DNA from 3 places in the Blastococcus sp. Marseille-P5729 genome. Region 3 is predicted to be linked to each of the others. Evidence: predicted binding sites of a transcription regulator. Region 3 holds the regulator's gene; each other region holds the start of a gene.
What was found. Region 3 encodes LexA, which represses DNA repair genes until DNA is damaged. Its sites were predicted from a motif close to TCGAACANNTGTTCGA; they were not measured.
Positions count from the first base shown of each region.

Region 1: DAA40_RS15160 (HNH endonuclease signature motif containing protein) is a predicted target of LexA. The motif match lies at 1,487-1,502, and genes of this name have one in related genera.
Region 2: DAA40_RS04730 (HNH endonuclease signature motif containing protein) is a predicted target of LexA. The motif match lies at 1,716-1,731, and genes of this name have one in related genera.

Region 1 covers NZ_OMPO01000003.1:487,244-490,487, reverse strand. Annotated here, with positions in the region: gene DAA40_RS15160 (HNH endonuclease signature motif containing protein) at 1-1,465, opposite strand, end outside; gene DAA40_RS15155 (amino-acid N-acetyltransferase) at 1,629-2,141, opposite strand; gene DAA40_RS17090 (hypothetical protein) at 2,246-2,599, shown strand; gene DAA40_RS15145 (SIMPL domain-containing protein) at 2,985-3,244, opposite strand, start outside.
Region 2 covers NZ_OMPO01000001.1:953,001-956,244, reverse strand. Annotated here, with positions in the region: gene DAA40_RS04730 (HNH endonuclease signature motif containing protein) at 1-1,686, opposite strand, end outside; gene DAA40_RS04725 (DNA-3-methyladenine glycosylase) at 1,789-2,697, opposite strand; gene DAA40_RS16355 (glycerate kinase) at 2,784-3,244, opposite strand, start outside.
Region 3 covers NZ_OMPO01000001.1:403,176-406,419, forward strand. Annotated here, with positions in the region: gene nrdR (transcriptional regulator NrdR) at 1-26, opposite strand, end outside; gene DAA40_RS01945 (LysM peptidoglycan-binding domain-containing protein) at 286-924, opposite strand; gene lexA (transcriptional repressor LexA) at 1,331-1,915, shown strand; gene DAA40_RS01955 (hypothetical protein) at 1,933-2,955, opposite strand; gene DAA40_RS01960 (phosphatase PAP2 family protein) at 2,952-3,244, opposite strand, start outside.

The sequences.
Region 1 (3,244 bases), on a different contig from region 3:
GGGCTTGGCAGCCGGGGAAGCTGCACCCGCCGTCGCGGGCGATCAGGGCGTGGGTCTGGGCCGGCGATGCGGTGCGGCGGTCGCGGCCGTAGGCCACGATCCCGTGGATGTTGCTGATCCATACCGGGATCAGGGTCGCGTCCCGGGCCAGGCGCAGGATCTCGTTGATGGTGAGCTGCCCGCCGCCGGCGATGCGGCCGGCGGCCTGCTGCGCGGTCGTGCGGCCGGAGGGGTCGTCGCGTAGCCGCGCGATGGCTTCGATGAGCCGGTCGAGGTCGATGGTGATGTGCACCGTGGCAGCGGTCCCGCCGGACGCCGGCGCTCCGGCAAGCTCCAGGAGGCGTTGGCAGGCGTCTTGTAGGCCGTCGTGGGTGCGCTGGGCGGCGGTGCGGTCATCCGGGCCGTTGGCGTCGGCGGGGTGGGGTGCGGTGAACGGCCCGATCGCGGCATCGAACAGGGCCTTGCCCTCGCGGGTCAGGGCGCCGGAGATCTTGTGGGTGCCGTCGCGGCCTTCGGGCCCGATCATCACCCCTCGCCGCGCCGTGGCGACTTCGTCGCTGGGCAGGGTGCCGTCGGGGTTGATGACCTCCTCGACCTTCTCCGCCGCGGTCTCCAGCTCCTTATGCGTGAGCCCGGCGGCCTGGTGGACCAGCAGCCGCTCGGCGAGCTCGCGCTGCTGGTGATCCACCTCGGGGTTCTGCGCCACTCGCGCCATGGCCTTGCAGATCACATCCACCTGACCGCTCGACACCCCCGCACCGTCACGGACCGCGTCCGCGAGCAGCGGCAGCGTGGGTGGGGTGGTGCCGCTGCTGAACCCGTTCTGCGGCAACAACTGCTGCGCGCGTTTGGCGCGCGCGTTCGCCTCGGCGCTGCTGATGTGCAGCACCTGGCAGAGGGCCAGAGGGATCGAGGAGGCGCACACGTGATCCTGTAGGCGGTCCTCGGTCGCGGCTTCGATCACGTAGGAGTCGACCATGATCAGCCGGGTCCGGTGCGCCTCCAGACGCTGCGCCATCGTGATCAGGCGGTCCGGGCCCAACGCGCCCAGCTCGCCCTCTTCCCCGATCCCCAGCAACAGCTCATAGCCGCGCTGCAGATGCGCGAACGCCTCATCCAGACTGCGGTCGAGCTCCCGAGCGGAATCACTCGCTAGCCACAACCGCTCCGCATCACCCGGCGACGCCGCAGCCTGAACCGCCCAGTCCGGCTCCGCCGAGGCGTCCGTCGGAGCGGTGGCGTCCGCCGGTGGGGCGGCGTCCACCGGGGTGCTTAGGTCTGCCGCGGCTCCACACGCACCGTCCGGCGTCTCCGCGCCGCTCGGCATCGCCCGATCCTCACGCGCCTCGCTCCGGTCACCCGTGCTGAGCGGAGGCGACGCGACGTCCGCCGGAGACGTGACGATCGTCGGGAAGGGGGCGGTGGTCAGTCCGTCGTTCTTGTGCTGGTCGTCCACTGCACTCACCCCCTCACCACGGCAATTATATCGTACATCTGTTCGAATTTGAAAGCAAGGGATGCGCTGCAGGTTTTCGGCGAGTTCTGAGACGTGAGCCAGCTCCGTCGTCGGACAGCGGGACCCCGGTGTCAGGTGCGACCGGTGGCGTCAAACGAAGCGATGCGCCCGGTCAGAGGGTAAGAAGCATTCGGGAGTTGCCCAGGGTATTGGGCTTGACGCGGGCGAGATCGAGAAACTCGGCAACACCGTCGTCGTGCGAGTGCAGCAGTTCCACGTATACATCCGGCGTGACCGGTGTCCCCTCGATCTCCACGAACCCATGCTGCTCGAAGAAGGCCGTCTCGAAGGTGAGGCAGAAGATACGGCGGACACCGATCTCCTGACCGTCCGCGATCAACTGCTTGAGCAGCTTGTGCCCGACCCCGTGCCCGCGAAAGATCGGATCGACCGCGAGGGTGCGGACCTCGGCAAGGTCTTCCCACATGACGTGCAATGCCCCTACACCGGCGATCACGCCATCGATCTCCGCGATCCGGAACTCAGGGAGGCCCTCGTAGTAGGCCACGTTCTCCTTCGCAATCAGGATCCGGTCGTCGACGTAGGGCGTGACGATCTCGCGAATTCGTCGGACGTCGCTGGTGCGCGCCCGGCGAATGCTGACCACAGATGCCTCGCTGCTCATGGGTCCCATCATGTCCGATGGCCGCTCCCCGATAACCGGTAGGCCACCATCTCGGTGTCGCCTCATTCGCCGCCGCATCCGCCATCGGACTGTGGCTCGCGGACATGTCGCTCGATGACATCCTGGCCGGGTTTCCGGTCGGAATCCTCATCCTGCTCGTGGGCGTCACCTACTTCTTCGGCATGGCACAGGTCAACGGCACAATCGACAAGCTGGTCGAGAACGCTCTCGACAGGGTCGGCGACCGGGCCGTGCTGATCCCCTGGCACCGCGCACAGCTCCGACATCACACTCCCGCCGATACTGCTGTTCGGGATCGCGTTCATCGTGAATCTCTTGCTACTGGTGGTCCCCTTCTTCATGTTCGGCGGACGCCGACTGCTTCGCGACCGGGCAGACTTCGCCGACAGCATCGAGGAAGGCACCCCCGCCTTCGCCACGACCTACGGCACCAGTAGGGGCGGCCGGAGTCCGAGCGCTACGTCATCGACGAGGACACCGGTCAGTGCGTCTCGTTGCACGCCGCGTCGGGTACTCCCCGCCAGCATTTGATCGACGAGGCTGGCCGGATTCTTCAAGACGAGCGCGAGCGTCATTACCTACCGTCGCGGTATGGCAGCTCGACTCGACGGCATCAGCATCCCGTCGACGCGGTCTTCAACGGGCTGGCGGCGGACGGCGCCCCCGAAGACGGTGATGCGCAAGCACAACCAGCGCGAGCAACACTGGGCCACCGCCCTCACCGGCGACGAGCTGCAGACGGCGGTGGCGATGCGCCGGCTGATCCAGACCGCATCCGAGCCTTGGGTCTCGACCCGCGATGCCCGCCTCACCGTCCGGCATTCATGCGGCGTTGAGATCGGGCGGGGTCATCGTGAACCGCGCCTCGATACGGCCGAACACACGCTGCTCGACCGGCTCAAGATCGATCTGCTCGATCGGTGCAGCGCCGGCCATCGGGCGGGCTACCGGGGCTGGTGCGGCGAACCTGACCGGTGCGCCATCGGTACTCATCCCGACGTCGGCCACCTCGACGAGCTGGTCGAGCTGAGCGCCGAAGGCAGCCGCATATGACCGGGCGCGCTGGACGGCATCCTTCACCG
Region 2 (3,244 bases), 550 kb from region 3:
GATGAGCTGGATGAGCTCGTCGATGTCCTCGCCGGGATCGAGCAGCCCGCCGAGCGGGTCTGCGGGGTCGCCGGGATCTCTGCCTCCGCCGCGAGCTCGTTGTTCTCGAGCGTGCCTGACGGTCTCGGCGAGGTGGGTGATCTCGTTTTGGCAGGGGATCTTGATCCGGGCGTTGATCTGCGGTTTCTGCTCGGGGTCGAGCCACGCCGGTGGGGTCCAGACGGGGATGCCGTTGATGATGTCCACGGCCCAGCCGCGTTTGTCGAATTCGCGGTGGTGGTACCCGCAGACGAGGGTGAGGTTGTCCAGGTCGGTGTGTCCGCCGGACCACCACGCGATCACGTGGTGGCGCTGGCACCAGTCGGGTGGGGCTTGGCAGCCGGGGAAGCTGCACCCGCCGTCGCGGGCGATGAGGGCGTGGGTCTGGGCCGGGGATGCGGTGCGGCGGTCGCGGCCGTAGGCCACGATCCCGTGGATGTTGCTGATCCATACCGGGATCAGGGTCGCGTCCCGGGCCAGGCGCAGGATCTCGTTGATGGTGAGCTGCCCGCTGCCGGCGATGCGGCCGGCGGCCTGCTGCGCGGTCGTGCGGCCGGAGGGGTCGTCTTGGAGCCGCGCGATGGCTTCGATGAGCCGGTCGAGGTCGATGGTGATGTGCACCGTGGCAGCGGTCCCGCCGGACGCGGGCGCTCCGGCGAGCTCGAGGAGGCGTTGGCAGGCGTCTTGTAGGCCGTCGTGGGTGCGCTGGGCGGCGGTGCGGTCATCCGGGCCGTTGGCGTCGGCGGGGTGGGGTGCGGTGAACGGCCCGATCGCGGCATCGAACAGGGCCTTGCCCTCGCGGGTCAGGGCGCCGGAGATCTTGTGGGTGCCGTCGCGGCCTTCGGGCCCGATCATCACCCCTCGCCGCGCCGTGGCGACGTCGTCGCTGGGCAGGGTGCCGTCGGGGTTGATGACCTCCTCGACCTTCTCCGCCGCGACCTCCAGCTCCTTATGCGTCAACCCGGCGGCCTGGTGGACCAGCAGCCGCTCGGCGAGCTCGCGCTGCTGGTGATCCACCTCGGGGTTCTGCGCCACTCGCGCCATGGCCTTGCAGATCACATCCACCTGACCGCTCGACACCCCCGCACCGTCACGGACCGCGTCCGCGAGCAGCGGCAGCGTGGGTGGGGTGGTGCCGCTGCTGAACCCGTTCTGCGGCAACAACTGCTCGGCGCGTTTCGCGCGCGCGTTCGCCTCACCACTGGAGATATGCAGCACCCGGCAAAGCGCGAGGGGGATGCTGCTGGCGCACACGTGATCCTGCAACCGATCCTCCCTCGCCGCCTCGATCACGTACGAATCGACCATCACCAGCCGCGTGCGGTGCGCCTCCAGACGCTGCGCCATCGTGATCAGGCGGTCCGGGCCCAACGCGCCCAGATCGCCCTCTTCCCCGATCCCCAGCAACAGCTCATACCCACGCTGCAGATGCGCGAACGCCTCATCCAGATCGCGGTCCAGCTCCCGAGCAGACTCGCTCGCCAGCCACAACCGCTCCGCATCAGCCGGCGACGCCGCAGCCTGAACCGCCCAGTCCGGCTCCGCCGAGGCGTCCGCAGACTCAGGAGCAGGAGCAGGAGCGGGAGCAGGAGTGAAGACCACCGGTTGCTCGCTTGCCTCGCTGCGGTCCGTTCGCTGCTCGTCCATGGTCGTCACCTCCCCGACGTCTAATCATATCGTACAAGCGTTCGAATGAGTTTGCAATGGGTTCTCGCAAGTTTTTTAGAGAGGGCACCGCGCGGAGAGCGCCTACATTCCGGGGCTATACCCCGAGGTGTAGGCGGCCCAGAGATGCACCGTCAGATACGACCGGTAAGGAGCGAACTGCTCGGCGTACGCCGACAGCTCGCGAGGGGTATCGGGCATACCTAGCTCGGCGGCGCTGCGCCGAACGATGAGGTCGCCTTCAAGCAGCACATCGGCGTCCTGACCGACACGCATCGAGATGTAGCCCGCAGTCCACGGCCCGATGCCTCGGAGCGCGACGAGCTGACGCCGGACGGCGACCGGGTCGGCGCCGAGGTCGATTCGGCCTTCGGCGAGGGCATCTGCCACCCCGACGATCGCGGCGCCGCGCGCACGCGGCATCCGGAGCCGCGTGGGGTTCGCGGCCCGCAACGTGCGAGCGCTCGGGAACAGGTGCGTCAGCCCGGGATCCACGGCCAGCTCGCGTGGCAGTGGCTCGCCGTGCTCGGCAGCGAGCGCGCCGCACGCCGCGGAGGCCCGGGCGATCGAGATCTGCTGTCCCACGATGGCCCGGACGGCGAGCTCCGCGGCGTCCGCGGCCCCCGGCACCCGCAGTCCCGGACGTCGAGCGACTAGAGGGCGGGTATCTGGATGACGGGCAAAGGCCGCGTCGACCTCTGCGGGTGCCGGCCGCAGGTTGAGGACGGCCGTCGCGGCCTGCACGGCCGCCGTCCGATCGGCGCGCTCGGAGAGGAGTCCGGTGACCAGCGCGCGCCGCCCCTCGGTACGTATCAGTAGCGAGCCGGCGCCGCCGGGCAGCCGCAACGAGCGCGCGTATCGCCAGCCGCCGTCGCGGGCCACCGCCTCCACTCCAGGTATGGCGCGACTGGCGAGAAATCCCATCAGCCGGTCTGTGTCGTACGGCGATGGCAGCTCGATCGAGTGCCGAAAGCGATGCGCCCGAGCGGTCATGGCGCCATCCTCCCAGGAGTGACGGCACCGGCGACCGCGGTGCCGCGCCGCTCAGCCGGCGTCCGCGAACGCTCACCCGAGCAGCATCAGCCGCATCGCCCGCTCCGTCGCGTTGGTGACCAGCTCGTCAGCCTCGTCGACGGCTCGAGCGAGGTCCATGGGATCGGCATGATCCCCATGATCGCGTCGATGCCGATGCCGATGCCGATGCCGATGCCGATGCCGATGCCGATGCCGATGCCGATGCCGATGCCGTGGACGTCGGCGGCACCCTTGCCGATGCTGCCGGCGAGCGCGGCGACCGGTTTACGGGCGCGCTTGGCGCGGCGCGCGATCTCGGCACGCACCTTCCCGCGCAGGGTCTGGTAGTCGACCGCGCCTTCCGCCGTGAGCACTAGGTCGGGCCGAGGGATCAGTGAGTCGATGTCGATGCCGACCAGCGATCCGTCCAGCAGGACGTCGAACCGACTGGCCAGCCGCGCGCCGCAGGCTCCGAGCAGTGCGGCACCAAGTCCGCCGGGGGCCCCGGTGCCGCCGCCGGTGCGGA
Region 3 (3,244 bases):
CCCTCGTCGACCTCGCGGGAGTCCACGACACGCGAGTCGGAGCAGCGGCAGTACGGGCATCGCATCGCGCCACTCCTCTCGTGCCGTTGGTCCTGGCTGTGGATGACGCTGCGCACAACCGGGCTTTCACTGTGGACAGGCGGTGGATGAAACGCCTCTCCCGGTGCACAACCTGTGGACGAACTACATTCGTGTAACCACAAGATGTTGTGTTCTACCCTAACCCCGGCCACTACGGTCGGCAAGTCGAACGCGCCGACATTTTTTGCGCGTCGCAGCTGGCGGCTAGGAGCCGGGCACGAGGAGGATCTCCCCGGCCTCGGGCTGCGCTCCGCTGGGCAGACCGTTGGCCTGGCGAATCCCGGTGAGCACCTCATCGACCGACCGGCCGTCCGCTGCGCGCGCCGCGACGTCGTGCAGGCTCTCCCCCGGCTGGACGACAACCTCTGCGGCGGGCACCGACACCGCCGTCGTGACCGAGGCGTTCGTCAAGGCCGAGGTCGCTGCAATGCACGCCACGACGAGTCCGAGCAGCACCGAATAGCCGCGCAGCGTCAGCCGGACCCGCGTGCGCCGCGACGCGGCTGCGTGATGTCGTTCGCGGGCGCGCTGCGCCCGCTCGGATCGGTGCGCCGGAGCCGGCCGCGCGGCGACCGGACGACGAGAGCGCGGCGGCTCGGAGATGACCGGCGGCAGCAGCGGTGCGAGCTCGTCGACGCTGGCTCCCTGCGCCGCTCTGGGCGCAGGCTCCAGCGCGAACATCTGCAGGTCGCGCCGCGGGTCAAGCACCGGGGAAGCGCCCGGGCGCCGGGACAGGCGACGCGCCGCCGCGGTTCGCGGGGTGCGGACCCGATCGAAGGACGAGACCGTCAGCGACCCGTGAGCGGCCGGCCGGTCGAGCGTGCTGCGTGGTGTGGTTGCCATGACCTGAGATCTACTCCTTGCCCCCGACAAGTTTTCGTCGCGGCGATCTGCTCGCCGGGGCGCCAACCTGTCTGGTCGAGACGTCGGGGAAGCCGAGGGGTTATCGTGAGACGACCTCTCGGTCCGAACGAGTGTTCGAATCGAACGTCCGTACTATTACGCGGCAGACGGACGCCTCGTGTCAACACTTTTCGGCGTGTCGGTCGTACAGGTGTTTGAACTGTGATCTCCGCGGCGGCACAATGACACCAATGCTCGATGGACGCGGCCTATCAGGCCCGCGCAGTGATGGAGGCACAGCATGGCCCAGCAGAACGGCTCCGCGAACCGCTCGGATCGCGAGCAGGTGCATCAGTTCCCGGAGCGTCCGGACGAAGCGGGCCTGACCGTCCGCCAGCGGCGCATCATGGAGGTCATCCGCTCGTCCATCGAGCGACAGGGCTATCCCCCGAGCGTGCGCGAGATCGGTGAGGCAGTCGGTCTGGCCTCCCCGTCATCGGTGGCGCACCAGCTGCGCCAGCTGCAGGCCAAGGGCTTTCTGCGTCGCGACCCGAACCGTCCCCGGGCGGTCGACGTCCGACCGGCAGAGCCGCAGGGCGAGCAGCAGAGCCTCCCGGAGCCGACCTTCGTACCGATCGTCGGCCGGATCGCCGCAGGCGGGCCGATCCTTGCCGAAGAGGCTGTTGAGGATGTCTTCCCACTGCCGCGCGAGCTGGTGGGCGAGGGCACCCTGTTCCTGCTGAAGGTGACCGGCGACTCGATGGTCGATGCTGCGATCTGCGACGGCGACTGGGTGGTCGTGCGCCAGCAGCCGGTCGCGGAGCAGGGCGACATCGTCGCCGCCATGATCGACGGCGAGGCGACCGTGAAGACCTACCGCATGCGTGACGGCCACGTCTGGCTGATCCCCCACAACCCGGCATACGAGCCGATCAACGGCGACGAGGCGACCGTCCTTGGGCGTGTGGTCTCGGTGCTGCGACGGGTGTAGTCCGCAGCGCAGCCCGGCTACCGACCCGGCCGCCTGCGACGCAGCAACCACGTCAGCAGCAGGCCAGCAGCGGCGAGCGCCCCGGCGAGGACGATCACCACCTCGGTCCGGCTGGTCGCCGCGGGCGACTCGGCCGCTGTGGGTGCGCGCAGCACGGAGTCATCGTCGTCGTGGTGCGGCAGGGCGACCCGGTGGATCGGGACGCCGCTGCCCTCGCCGTGCACCACCACGGCATCACAGCTCGGTCGCGTGAACGACACCGACTCGCCCTGCTGCTGCACCGGCAGTGCAGCCGTCGCGACCGGCTCGGTGAAGATCGCGGTGGCCGGGTCCGCGCCCCGCAAGACATGCACGTCCGTGTAGGTGCGCAGCGCCACCATGTCGGCGCACCGCGCCGCCCCCGTGGCCATCAGGTTGTCCAGCGGAGGTCCGAGCGGGCCGCCGGCTGTTCCGGTCTCGGGGAGCTGGAACTCACCGAGCTTCTCCAGCGGCTGCGGGGCAGTGCTCCCGTCCGGCGAGAGGTCGATCGGCTGGCTCCGGTAGACGCCCACGACGCCGCTAAAGGTTTTCGTGAGCACGATTGCCCTGCCCTCGTCGTCGACGATCATCGACTCGGCGTCGCGTGGACCGTCCGGATACTGCAGGCGACGCAGAGCGCCGGTCACCGCGCCGGGTTCGTCCGGGACCACGATGATCGCGACGCTGGCCCGGGCAATCCGGTTGTCACCGATGTCCGCCAGCCACAGCGAGCCGTCGGGTCCGAGGGCGAGGTCCTCGACGTCGTACGGGTCGATCGCCGCCTCCGTCGTCCCAGTCACGGCGCAGGAGTGGTCCAGCCGAAAGACAGTCACGTGCTCCCCGCCGTCGTTCACGATCCGGTAGCCGTCCTCGGTTGCGACTAGCCCGCTGCCCTCGACGATGCGCGGATCGAGGACGAGGCACTGCTCCGTCGCTGCCTGCCCATCCTCGGCGTACGCCAGGTGCGGCGATGCCAGCACCGCAGCCGACAGCGCCACGGCCAGCCACCGGCGCCGGCTCATCCGCGGTGCAGGCTCAGCGCCGCCTCGACCCGCAGCCCGACCGGGGTGGCCCACACCCACCTGATGAAGGCCAGCAGGACAACGCCGGCGCAGGTGCCGGCGACGACATCGGTCAGCCAGTGATAGCCCATCAGCAGAACCGCGATCGCCGACACGAACGGTGCGGCCAGCGCATAGGCACCGATGACCCGCCGGACCCAGACGGCCCGGATGTGCTCGAAGGCGATCCACGCGCCCACGCTGGCCAGCAGGGTCGCATTGGCCTGATGCCCCGAGGGGAAGGCGCCCC